3 regions of the Pseudomonas sp. NPDC086251 genome follow, and region 1 is predicted to be linked to each of the others. Evidence: predicted binding sites of a transcription regulator. Region 1 holds the regulator's gene; each other region holds the start of a gene.
What was found. Region 1 encodes sigma-54, which starts transcription at its own class of promoters, with help from an activator protein. Its sites were predicted from a motif close to ANTGGCATNNANNTTGCTNT; they were not measured.
Positions count from the first base shown of each region.

Region 2: a site for sigma-54 is predicted at 1,937-1,956, ahead of flgB (flagellar basal body rod protein FlgB). Genes of this name have one in related genera too.
Region 3: a site for sigma-54 is predicted at 2,631-2,650, ahead of glnK (P-II family nitrogen regulator). Genes of this name have one in related genera too.

Region 1 covers NZ_JBIVBY010000008.1:17,504-21,634, reverse strand. Annotated here, with positions in the region: gene lptB (LPS export ABC transporter ATP-binding protein) at 1-453, shown strand, start outside; gene ACIPL2_RS11580 (RNA polymerase factor sigma-54) at 727-2,220, shown strand; gene hpf (ribosome hibernation-promoting factor, HPF/YfiA family) at 2,295-2,603, shown strand; gene ptsN (PTS IIA-like nitrogen regulatory protein PtsN) at 2,616-3,080, shown strand; gene rapZ (RNase adapter RapZ) at 3,083-3,940, shown strand; gene ACIPL2_RS11560 (HPr family phosphocarrier protein) at 3,956-4,131, shown strand, end outside.
Region 2 covers NZ_JBIVBY010000033.1:1,723-5,853, forward strand. Annotated here, with positions in the region: gene flgE (flagellar hook protein FlgE) at 1-270, opposite strand, end outside; gene flgD (flagellar hook assembly protein FlgD) at 302-1,024, opposite strand; gene flgC (flagellar basal body rod protein FlgC) at 1,040-1,483, opposite strand; gene flgB (flagellar basal body rod protein FlgB) at 1,487-1,894, opposite strand; gene cheR (protein-glutamate O-methyltransferase CheR) at 2,255-3,082, opposite strand; gene ACIPL2_RS28500 (chemotaxis protein CheV) at 3,129-4,061, opposite strand.
Region 3 covers NZ_JBIVBY010000007.1:101,045-105,175, reverse strand. Annotated here, with positions in the region: gene ACIPL2_RS10870 (secondary thiamine-phosphate synthase enzyme YjbQ) at 73-498, opposite strand; gene ACIPL2_RS10865 (ammonium transporter) at 713-2,050, opposite strand; gene glnK (P-II family nitrogen regulator) at 2,086-2,424, opposite strand; gene ACIPL2_RS10855 (accessory factor UbiK family protein) at 2,844-3,110, shown strand; gene ACIPL2_RS10850 (N-acetyltransferase) at 3,684-4,131, shown strand, end outside.

The DNA of each region.
Region 1 (4,131 bases):
AAACTCTCGGTCGCCGATAACATCATGGCCATCCTCGAGACCCGCAAAGAACTCGACAAGGCCGGTCGTCGCAAGGAGCTGGAAAGCCTGCTGCAGGAATTCCACATCAGCCACATCCGCGACAACCTCGGCATGAGCCTGTCCGGTGGCGAACGCCGCCGCGTGGAAATCGCCCGCGCACTGGCCACCAACCCGAAATTCATCCTCCTCGACGAACCCTTCGCCGGCGTGGACCCGATTTCGGTGGGCGACATCAAGCAGATCATCCATCACCTCAAGGCCAAGGGCATTGGCGTGCTGATCACCGACCACAACGTCCGTGAAACCCTGGATATCTGCGAAACCGCCTACATCGTCAACGATGGCCAGCTGATCGCCGAAGGTGACTCTGCCACCATCCTGGCCAACGACCTGGTCAAGGAAGTGTACCTGGGCCATGAGTTCCGCCTGTAAGCGCCAAGGTGCCTGGCTAGTCGGCCGAGCGCTTGTCTCGATAAAAAATCAACAATTTTTTATTGTTACGGCGCTCTAGGCAAACGCGACGCTTCAAAGATTTTCCAGAGCCAGTCGGTTCATTGTGTCAATAAAACTTTGCAGCTTTTTATTGTTACGGCGCTCTAGGCAAACGCTGCAGTTTCGGGCATATAATTTGCTTATGTTTGGCGCTCCGGCGCTCTGTAGTGGATGGCGCATGTGCGCCGGCGAATAAGGTGTTAAGCCCCTGCCATGAAACCATCGCTAGTCTTGAGAATGGGCCAGCAGCTGACGATGACACCGCAGCTGCAACAGGCCATCCGCCTGCTCCAATTGTCGACCCTGGACCTGCAACAGGAAATCCAGGAGGCCCTGGAGTCCAATCCGATGCTCGAACGCCAGGAAGAAGGCGACGACTTCGATAACGCCGACCCCTTGGCCGACAAAGCCGAACAGCTACCCAACGCCGATGTTTCGGAACCGTCCTACCAGGAAACCGCCCCGACGGTGGATAACCTCGAGGAAGGCGACTGGAACGAGCGCATTCCCAACGAACTGCCGGTCGATACCGCCTGGGAAGACGTCTACCAGACCAGCGCCAGCAGCCTGCCGAGCAACGATGACGACGAGTGGGATTTCACCACCCGCACCTCGGCCGGTGAAAGCCTGCAAAGCCACCTGCTGTGGCAACTGAACCTGGCACCGATGTCCGACACCGATCGTCTGATCGCCGTGACCTTGATCGACTGCATCAACAATCAGGGCTACCTGGACGAAACCCTCGAGGAAATCCTCGAAGCCTTCGATCCGGAACTGGACATCGAACTGGACGAAATCGAAGCCGTCCTGCACCGCATCCAGCAATTCGAACCCGCCGGCATCGGCGCCCGTAACCTGGGTGAATGCCTGCTCCTGCAATTGCGCCAGTTGCCCGCCAAGACCCCATGGCTGGCCGAGGCCAAGCGTCTGGTCAGCGATTACATTGACCTGCTCGGCAGCCGCGACTACAGCCAATTGATGCGGCGCATGAAGCTCAAGGAAGATGAACTGCGCCAGGTCATCGAACTGGTGCAGAGCCTCAACCCGCGCCCGGGTTCGCAAATCGAGTCCAGTGAAGCCGAATACGTGGTACCCGACGTGATCGTGCGCAAGGACAACGAGCGCTGGCTGGTGGAGCTCAATCAGGAATCGGTGCCACGCCTTCGGGTCAACGCGCAGTACGCCGGTTTCGTGCGCCGCGCCGACACCAGCGCCGACAACACCTTCATGCGCAATCAGCTGCAAGAGGCCCGCTGGTTCATCAAGAGCCTGCAAAGCCGCAACGAAACCCTGATGAAAGTAGCCACCCAGATCGTCGAGCATCAGCGCGGCTTCCTGGAATACGGCGACGAAGCCATGAAACCGCTGGTACTGCATGACATCGCCGAAGCGGTCGGCATGCACGAGTCGACGATTTCGCGGGTCACCACGCAAAAATTCATGCATACCCCACGGGGTATTTATGAACTGAAATACTTTTTCTCCAGCCACGTCAGCACCTCCGAGGGCGGCGAATGCTCGTCCACGGCGATTCGCGCGATCATCAAAAAACTGGTTGCTGCGGAAAATCAGAAAAAGCCGTTGAGTGACAGCAAGATCGCTGGTTTACTGGAGGCACAAGGCATTCAGGTGGCTCGCCGCACCGTCGCCAAGTACCGCGAGTCCTTAGGAATCGCGCCTTCGAGCGAACGCAAGCGGTTGATGTAGAGCCACGCCACAGCGTTCCAGTGGCAGGCATTTCTGCCTGCCGCTTTATGCACTGGCAACGAAGGAGAAGCTGTATGCAAGTCAACATCAGTGGACACCAACTGGAAGTGACCGAACCTCTTCGCACCTACATCGGCGAAAAACTCGAACGATTGGAACGGCATTTCGACAAGATCACCAACGTTCAAGTGACGATGACGGTCGAAAAGCTCAAGCAGAAAATCGAAGCCACGCTGCATATTCCCGGCAATGAAGTGGTCGCTAACGCGGAACATACCGATATGTACGCAGCGATCGACGCATTGACCGACAAGCTGGATAAACAACTCAAAAAGCATAAGGAAAAGACCCAGAGCCTCCTCCAGGGTGCGACCGGTCGTTAACACTCCCAACTCATGATCCGACTTGAAAGCATCCTGACCCCCGGCCGTTCCCTCGTGAACGTGCCGGGCGGCAGTAAAAAGAAAGCCCTCGAGCAAATTGCCAACCTAATCCATCGCGAAGTGCCGGATCTGGCCATGCAGGATGTCTTCGAGAGTCTGGTCGCCCGTGAAAAACTCGGTTCTACCGGTTTTGGTAACGGCATCGCCATCCCCCACTGCCGTCTGAAGGGTTGCTCCGCACCCATCAGCGCCTTGATGCACCTAGACGCCCCTATTGATTTCGACGCCATCGACGGCGCCCCGGTTGACCTGCTGTTCGTTCTGCTGGTCCCGGAAGCCGCCACCGATGCGCACCTGGAGCTATTGCGCCAGATCGCCAGCATGCTCGATCGCAAGGAAGTGCGCGAAAAACTGCGCAGCGCCCCGAGCAATGAAGCCTTGTATCAGGTTGTCCTGGACGAGCAAAACGGTCAGTAATCATGCGTTTGATCATCGTCAGTGGCCGTTCCGGCTCAGGTAAAAGTACCGCGCTCGATGTCCTCGAGGACAACGGCTACTACTGCATCGACAACTTGCCCGCCGGCTTGCTGCCGGAGCTGGCCGAACGCGCGTTGATTCACACCGAGCTGGCACAACCGCTGGTTGCCGTGTCGATTGACGCGCGCAACTTGCCAAGTCACCTGTCGCGCTTTCCGGAACTGCTCGAAGAAGTCCGCAGCCGGCATATCCAGTGCGATGTCCTGTACCTGGATGCCGACGAAGAAACCCTGCTCAAACGCTTTTCGGAAACCCGTCGTCGCCACCCGCTGAGCAGCGCCAATCGCTCGCTGGCCGAGGCGATCAACGATGAAACCAGCTTGCTCGGCCCGATTGCCGACCTCGCTGATCTCAAAGTCAACACCACCAACCTGAACCTGTACCAGCTGCGCGACACCATCAAGCTGCGCCTGTTGAACCAGCCGGAACCCGGTACTGCGTTCCTGGTGGAGTCTTTCGGTTTCAAGCGTGGCATGCCGGTGGACGCCGACCTGGTGTTCGACGTGCGCTGCCTGCCGAACCCGTACTGGAAGCCGGAGCTGCGCGCGCAGTCCGGGCTCGACCAGCCGGTGGCGGAATACCTGGCCGCACAGCCAGACGTGGAAGAGATGTTCCAGGACATCTCCACGTACCTGCTCAAATGGCTGCCCCGCTTTGCCGCCAGCAACCGTGCTTATGTCACCATTGCCATTGGCTGCACCGGGGGGCATCACCGCTCCGTCTACCTGACCGAACGTCTGGGTCAGACCCTGCAAAAAACCCTGAAGAACGTCCAGGTCCGCCACCGCGACCTCAGCTAAAGGATTCACATCGCGATGCCTGCTCTGGAAATCGAAATCATCAACAAGCTGGGCCTGCACGCCCGCGCGTCTGCAAAATTCGTCGGTGTCGCCGGTGAGTTCAAGGATTGCACGATCAGGGTAGGACGCACGCCGGAAACCACGGTCGACGGTAAAAGCATCATGGCCATGATGATGCTGGCGGCGGGCAA
Region 2 (4,131 bases), on a different contig from region 1:
GAAGAAGCCGGAACCGTTGATGCCCATGTCCAGCACGTTACCGGTGTTGTTGATGTCACCCTGGGTAAACTGCTGGGAAACGTTGGCCAGGCGCACGCCACTGCCGGTGGTCTTGCTGCCCGAACCCAACTTGGTCGCCGAGTACACGTCTTCGAATTCTGCACGGGACGATTTGAAACCGGTGGTCGCCACGTTGGCGATGTTGTTGCCGGTCACGTCCAGTTGTTTGTTGGCTGCATAGAGACCGCTAAGGCCGATATTGAAAGACATATTCCACTCCTTTGTGCCGTGTTAGTCGGCTCTATATACCAATGGTTTGAACTTTGGACAGGGCGACGCTGCCCAGCCCGGCCAGGTTGAGCATCAACTCACCGCCGGTCTGGCTGATGGTCACGCTGTTGACGGTCGCCGGCAGATTGGTGACCAGCGCTGCGCCCTGACCATCGATCGTGGTCGTTGCCCCAAACGTGTAAGTACCCGATGCGACAACGTTGCCGGCATCGTCCTTACCGTCCCAGGTGAAGCTCGAATTACCGGCTTTCTGGTCTTCCAGCTTGATCGTGCGGACCGTTTTGCCGTCCTTGTCGGAAATCGTCAGGGTGGCTGACGCCACCGACTGCGGTATCGCCACCGAACCGGTCAAACCCTTCGTTGTGTCGACCACCGCCTTGTCGCCCGGCGCGATGACCGAACGGCCGACCAGTGACGAAGCCTGCAACGCCTGGGACGAGTTGTAGTTGCCGGCAATCCCGGACACGGTCTCGTTGAGCGTGGTGATGCCTTCCAGGCTGCTGAACTGCGCCAACTGCGCGACGAACGCGCCGTTGTCCTGCGGCTCCAGCGGGTTCTGGTTTTTCAGCTGCGTCACCAGCAATTGCAGGAACGCGTCTTTGCCCAGGGCCTTTTTGCCGCTGGCACTGCCGGCGGCCGATGCGAGGCTATCGTTATTGGTGTTGGTCTTGATCGAGGAGTTGGCCAGGATATCCTTGAGGCTCAAACCACCGGTCGTATCGGTAACACTCATCTGAGTCGCCCCTTATCACTGACCGAGGGTCAGGACCTTTTGCATCATGGTTTTGGCGGTGTTCATCATTTCGGCGTTGGTCTGGAACGAACGGCTGGCGGAAATCATGTCGGCCATTTCTTCCACCACGTTGACGTTCGGGTAGTAGACGTAGCCCTTGGCGTCGGCAGCCGGATGGTTCGGCTCGTAGCGCGCTTCGAGGTTGCTCTGGTCTTCGACCACGCCCAGCACTTGCACGCCTTGACCGGCGGCGTCCTGGTTTTGGAACAACGAATCGCTGCCGCCGCTCTGGCCGCCCTGGAACATGGTGGCGAACACCGGGTGACGCGCACGGTAGGTCTGGTCGATGCTCGACGAAACGGTCTCGGCGTTGGCGATGTTCGAAGCAACGGTGTTCAAGCGAGTGGTCTGGGCACTCATGCCGCTACCGGCAATGTTGAAAACGCTGGACAGGGACATGACTTACTCTCCACGCAGGGCTGACACCAGCCCTTTGAATTTGCTGTTGAGCAGGGTGAAGCTGGCCTGGAAGTTGACCGCGTTTTCCGCGTAGTTCGACTGTTCCAGCTGGGCGTCCACGGTGTTCTGGTCAATCGACGGTTGCATCGGCGTGCGGTACAGCAGCGACTCGTCGCCATTGCCCAGGCCTTGCGCTTCGATATGACGGCTGTTGGTCATGTTCAAGGCGAACGTGCCGTTTTTGGTTTTCTCGCTCTGCTCGGCGAGCACTTTCGAGAAGTCCAGGTCCCGAGCCTTGTAGTTCGGGGTGTCGGCGTTGGCGATGTTGTTGGCCAGGACTTCGGCACGCTGGGCGCGGAAGCCCAGGGCTTGTTCGTGGATACCGAGCGCTTTATCGAAGCTGATGCTCATGTCGGGAAACCTTCGGGTGACCTGATTTTTCGTAACAGAGACATAGCAAGCGTCGTGCCAATTCAAAAAAGCCCGTAAACCGGGGCTTTGCGGGCAGTGGTAAAGCGGCAATGCCAGAAAAGCGGCAACCGATTTCCGCTGGCTGCCGCTTTTCTGCCGCTTTCCAATGAACAACACCTTTCCCTGTAGGAGCGAGGCTTGCCCGCGAAAGCGTCGGGGCAGTCAAGATGATGTTGTCTGACACACCGCTTTCGCGGGCAAGCCTCGCTCCTACAGGGGTTGCGGTGTTTGGGGGAAATCATCAGGCAACAAAAAACGGGAGCCCCTGAGGACTCCCGTTTTTTTGTTGCCGCCAACGATTCACTTCGCCTGGTAAATGATCCCCGGGCTGCACTGGACCATCTGGTAATGGTCCGGCAATCCGTTCAGCGCCTCGGAGGCACCGAGGAACAGATAACCGCCGCGCTTCAGCGTGCCGTGGATGCGCAACAGGATGTCTTTCTTCACCTCGGCGGAGAAGTAGATCAACACGTTGCGGCAGAACACGATATCGAACTTGCCGAGGCTCGCGTAGCTGTCCAGCAGGTTGAACGAGCGAAACTCCACCCGGCTCTTGATCGGCGCCTTGATCGCCCAGCGTCCCGGCCCTTTCGGGTCGAAGTAACGTTGCAGGCGCTCGGGCGAAAGACCGCGGCCGATGGCCAGGCTGTCGTACTCGCCGGTCTTGCAGTTGTTCAGCATGGTGCCGGACAGATCTGTGGCAACGATCTGCACACCCATCTTCAACTGGCCCATGTTGACCCGCTCGAACTCGTCGATCGACATCGACAGCGAATACGGTTCCTGACCCGACGAGCACGCCGCCGACCAGATCCGCAGGCGCTGGCCGGGAGCCGCCTTGATCGCTTCGGGCAGCACCTTGTTCTTCAAGACTTCAAACGGATAGGTGTCACGAAACCACAGGGTTTCGTTAGTGGTCATGGCATCCACCACCATCTCGCGCAAACCGCTGCGCGGCTGGGTCTGGATACGCTGCACCAGCTCACCCAGGGACTTGATGCCCTGCTGTTCCATCAGTTTGTTGAGACGGCTCGAGACCAGGTATTGCTTGTTTTCACCGAGCAAAATGCCACAGGCTTTTTCCAGGAAGACCCGGAACTGTTCGAAATCCAAATTACCCGTAGACAAAGATACCGCCTCTTAAATCGTGTTGACCGCCAGGGGCAAAAGGCCCCTAGCTGATGTCTGCTGCTTTGATCCGGTCGACTACCCGGGATGCCAGGTCATCAGGACGGAACTTGGCCAGGAAGTCATCGGCACCGACTTTCTTGACCATCGCCTGATTGAATACGCCCGACAACGAAGTATGCAGGATGATATGAAGCTTTTGCATGCGCGGGTCGGCGCGGATTTCGGCCGTGAGGGTGTACCCGTCCATTTCCGGCATCTCGATGTCGGAAATCATCATCAGGAACTCTTCTTCCGGCTTCTTGCCCTCGTCGACCAGTTTGCGCAGGTATTCCAGCGCTTGCCGACCGTCGTTCAACGCCACCACTTCGACACCGACCGTCTGCAGGCAACGCGTGACCTGCTTGCGTGCCACCGACGAATCGTCGACCGTCAGCACGCGCAAGGACAGCGCCTTGTGCTGGGTTTCGACATCCACCACGCCAACGGAAATCGCTTCCGGTGTCGGCGCCACTTCCGCCAGGACTTTTTCGACGTCGATGATTTCGACTAGCTGATTGTCGACCCGAGTCACAGCCGTCAGGTAATGATCGCGTCCCGTGCCCTTGGGTGGCGGATGGATCTCCTCCCAGTTCATGTTGACGATGCGCTCCACCGAGCGGACCAGGAAACCCTGGGTCTTGGTGTTGTACTCCGTGATGATCACGAAGGGATTGTTCTTGTCCTTCAAGGCGCCGGAGCCGGTCGCCATCGCCAGATCAAGAATCGGAATGGTCGCCCCCCGGATATTCGCCACACCGCACACGACAGGACTGGATTTTGGCATCAGCGTGAGTTTGGGGCATTGCAGCACCTCCCGAACCTTGAACACGTTGATCCCGTAAAGCTGCTGGCCGTCGAGACGGAACAACAACAGCTCAAGGCGATTCTGCCCAACCAGTTGCGTGCGCTGGTTCACCGCATCCATTACACCAGCCATGCACAGACTCCTACACCAACGCTTAAGTGTGTTGCGACGCGCATTCATCACTAAACGGCACGGCGCTTGC
Region 3 (4,131 bases), on a different contig from region 1:
TAGTTATAGCCCAGCTTCGCCGTCTGTCGAAGGCCGCCGGAAAAAATTCTACAACCGCTGGTAACCAGCGGCTTATGCCCCTTCACCGTGCAAGGTGGCGAGGACTTTACGGGCACCGCCTTGATCACGGTGCTCGCCCAGATAAACGCCTTGCCAGGTCCCCAACGCCAGTCGGCCTGCCGAAATCGGCAAACTGAGCTGACAGCCAAGTACGCTGGCCTTGAAGTGCGCCGGGAGGTCGTCCAGGCCTTCGTCGTTATGCTCATAGCCGTCTGTTCCTTGTGGGATCAGACGATTGAAAAATCGTTCGAAGTCGCGACGTACCGCCGGATCGGCGTTCTCGTTGATGGTCAACGACGCCGAGGTATGCTGCAGCCACAAATGCAACAGACCGACCCGACATGCCTTGAGTTCAGGCAGGGCGGCGAGTAACTCGTCCGTTACCAGATGAAAGCCCCGGGGCCTCGCCCGAAGGGTAATCAGAGTCTGTTGCCACATACAGTTCTCCGCACGTTCGGGGCGCATTCTAGCGCGCTCTGGGAAAAAACAAAGGCCCTAATATTCCTTCAATCATGTAAGCGATTGGCCGCAGAAAATCGCCCGTCGTAAACGCCACTAAACGTGTACGAAAAAACCTTTCAGCAGTTCCTACACTGACAAACGCCAGACAAAAAAATGCCCGGCAAGCCGGGCAAGTTTTTTATGCGCGTGCTTACAAGTTGTAGCCGCGTTCGTTGTGAAGTGCCAGATCGATGCCGACAGCCTCTTCTTCTTCCGTGATACGCAGCCCCATGACGGCGTCCAGGACCTTGAGAATGATGAAGGTGACGATCGCGGTGTAGATCACCGTGAAGCCCACGCCTTTGCACTGAATCCAGACTTGTGCGGCGATGTCGGTGACGGTGCCGAAGCCACCCAGGGACGGTGCTGCGAACACACCGGTGAGGATCGCGCCGAGGATACCCCCGATACCGTGTACGCCGAAGGCGTCCAGGGAGTCGTCATAGCCGAGTTTGCGTTTCAGCGTGGTGGCGCAGAAGAAGCACACCACGCCCGCTGCCAGGCCGATCACCAGGGCGCCCATCGGGCCCACGGTGCCAGCGGCTGGCGTAATGGCAACCAGGCCGGCCACAACACCCGAAGCGATACCCAGTGCACTTGGCTTGCCGTGAGTCATCCACTCGGCGAACATCCAGCCCAGTGCAGCAGCGGCGGTTGCGATCTGGGTAACCAGCATCGCCATACCGGCCGTGCCGTTGGCGGCAGCGGCGGAACCGGCGTTGAAGCCGAACCAGCCCACCCACAACATCGCGGCGCCCATCAGGGTGTAACCGAGGTTGTGCGGCGCCATCGGGGTGGTCGGGAAACCTTTGCGCTTGCCCAGTACCAGGCAGGCAATCAGACCGGCCACACCCGCGTTGATGTGCACCACGGTGCCGCCGGCGAAGTCCAGCACGCCCCAGTCCCACATCAGGCCGCCGTTGCCGGACCAGACCATGTGCGCAATCGGTGCATACACCAGGGTGAACCAGACGCCCATGAAGATCAGCATCGCGGAAAACTTCATCCGCTCGGCGAAGGCACCGACGATCAGCGCTGGGGTAATGATGGCAAAGGTCATCTGGAAGGTGATGAACACCGCCTCAGGAAACAGTGCCGCGGGCCCGGTCAGGCTCGATGGCGTGACACCGGCGAGGAATGCCTTGCCCATGCCGCCGAAGAAGGAGTTGAAGTTGACGACGCCCTGCTCCATGCCGGTGGTGTCGAACGCGATGCTGTAGCCATAAATGACCCACAGGATGCTGATCAGACCGGTAATGGCGAAGCACTGCATCATCACGGAAAGAATATTTTTGGAGCGAACCATGCCGCCGTAGAACAGCGCGAGGCCGGGAATGGTCATGAACAGCACGAGGGCTGTCGAGGTCATCATCCAGGCGGTGTCGCCGGAGTTGAGGACTGGGGCCGCCACTTCGTCTGCCGCCATAGCCAGGCTGGGCATTACGAGGGACAACAGGGCTCCTAGCCCTGCGAATTTACGCAGAGTCATATTGTTTTCTCCTGGGGCGTTGGGTTTGTGGCGGCTTAGATTGCGTCGGTATCGGTTTCGCCGGTACGGATGCGAATCGCCTGTTCCAGATTGACCACGAAGATCTTGCCGTCACCGATCTTGCCGGTGTTGGCAGCCTTGGTTATCGCCTCGATAACCCGATCAAGATCCTTGTCGTCAATGGCGACATCGATCTTCACCTTGGGCAGGAAATCGACCACGTATTCCGCGCCGCGATACAGCTCGGTGTGACCCTTCTGCCGCCCGAAGCCTTTGACTTCAGTAACGGTAATGCCCTGCACGCCGATCTCGGACAGCGACTCGCGCACGTCGTCCAGTTTGAACGGCTTGATGATGGCAGTGACTAGCTTCATGAAAACTCTCTCCCGAATTGGTGGACTTGCCCCAGGAAAACAAACCCGACTCAAGTCTAAGCGCAGTGCCTGGCTTTGTAACGCATCGTCGGCCTTACTTGCCCGTCCGACGCCTGCTAACCACTCCGCACGAAACGCATCCCCCGTTCCGCTTGGCGCACTGCATTCGTCACAGCGACTGCATCAGTGCATGGGTCACTACCGACTAAGCAGAAAGCTTGCCATCTCCACAAAACACTTTGTTTTCAAGCCTTTGACCGCAGATGCCAACCACTTCGTCGCCACGCCTGCCGTGTTACGCACAACAACAGTGCGATGCCGTCCGTCCGCATGCGCGAAAAGCGTGCACGGCCTGCGCTCGGGATTGACTATAGACACTGCGTGATACACTGCCCGCCATTGTTGACAGGACATTTCCCATGCTCGCGCCCAAAGACTTCCTCGACGCCCTGACCGGCACCGCCTCCCGCCTCTTCAGCGGTGACACCCCACTGCCGAAAAGCGAAATCGAAAGCCAGTTCAAGGCTTTGCTGCAAAGCGGCTTCAGCAAACTGGATCTGGTGAGCCGGGAAGAGTTCGATAGCCAGATGGTCGTGCTCGCACGCACCCGGGCTCGGCTGGAGAGTCTTGAGGCGAAAGTGGCGGAGCTGGAAGCGAAGCTCAATCCACCTGCTGACGCCGAGTAACTGATCGTTACCGCCAGGGACGCTCCGCGTTCCGCGACAGATGTGACGCAGAGCGTCACGAGATGCATTCCCACGCAGAGCGTGGGAACGGTCATTCATCTACAGCCCGCCACCATCTCGGCATCGTCCTACAAAGATCACACCGCCGTCCGATGGCGGAGCTTTATTCCCGCCCTATTGAGTCATGGCGGTTGTGCGTGGGAGACCTTCGGGTCTGCCGGGTTCCTTTTGCTCCGGTTCGCCAACTCGCGTACAACTGCCACCCAATTGTTTGGCGACAATGGCCGGCAGCCCTTAAGCAAGAGGAGCTGTATCAATGAATAGCGATGATGGTTATCTAATCCCCCAAGTCTTCACCCGACACAATCTCGTTGCGCTTACAACGTCCTTCATTCATTTAAGTACGGTCCTACAGTAGCCAGCTCCTACGCCTGATTACGTGACCACACCCGCGTCCGTTACCTTCTTCGCCTCGATCTCAACAGTGCAAAAAAGATGAGAAGAAAAGGAAAAGGCACAGAACTCCGCAATCAAATATTTAAGTCTGATGCTCGAAATCTCACTTGCGAGGCCATGTCCTATGATCCTGACATTCATGCCGCAGGTATCAACGTCTCAGCACTCAGGCTCGATCCGATCACTGTGGCTGCAATCAACTCCTGTCATCTTTGGGAAGAAGTGATCCCGTACCCATGGGAATGCATCCCGGACTGGAAGCGAAAGGATGCGAGGGGACTAGATCTGGCCATCTGGTATGAACAAGAGCTCTGTGGTTTGTGCTATGCGACTCCGCGTGAAAGCACTATCTGCATAAAAATTGTGCTTTTACAGGGACATACAAGAAACACCCACGCTTTGCGAGGCTGGATCGCTCCAATTGCACTGCGGACGACGGAATTTTACGCTCGGATGCTGGGCTGCGATGAGATCGAGGTACAAGAACCCGACCCGGGTGCCATTTCCTATTATCAAAAACTTGGATTCATTTTTGACAAAACCGACCGGCTTGTCTTTTCGCTAG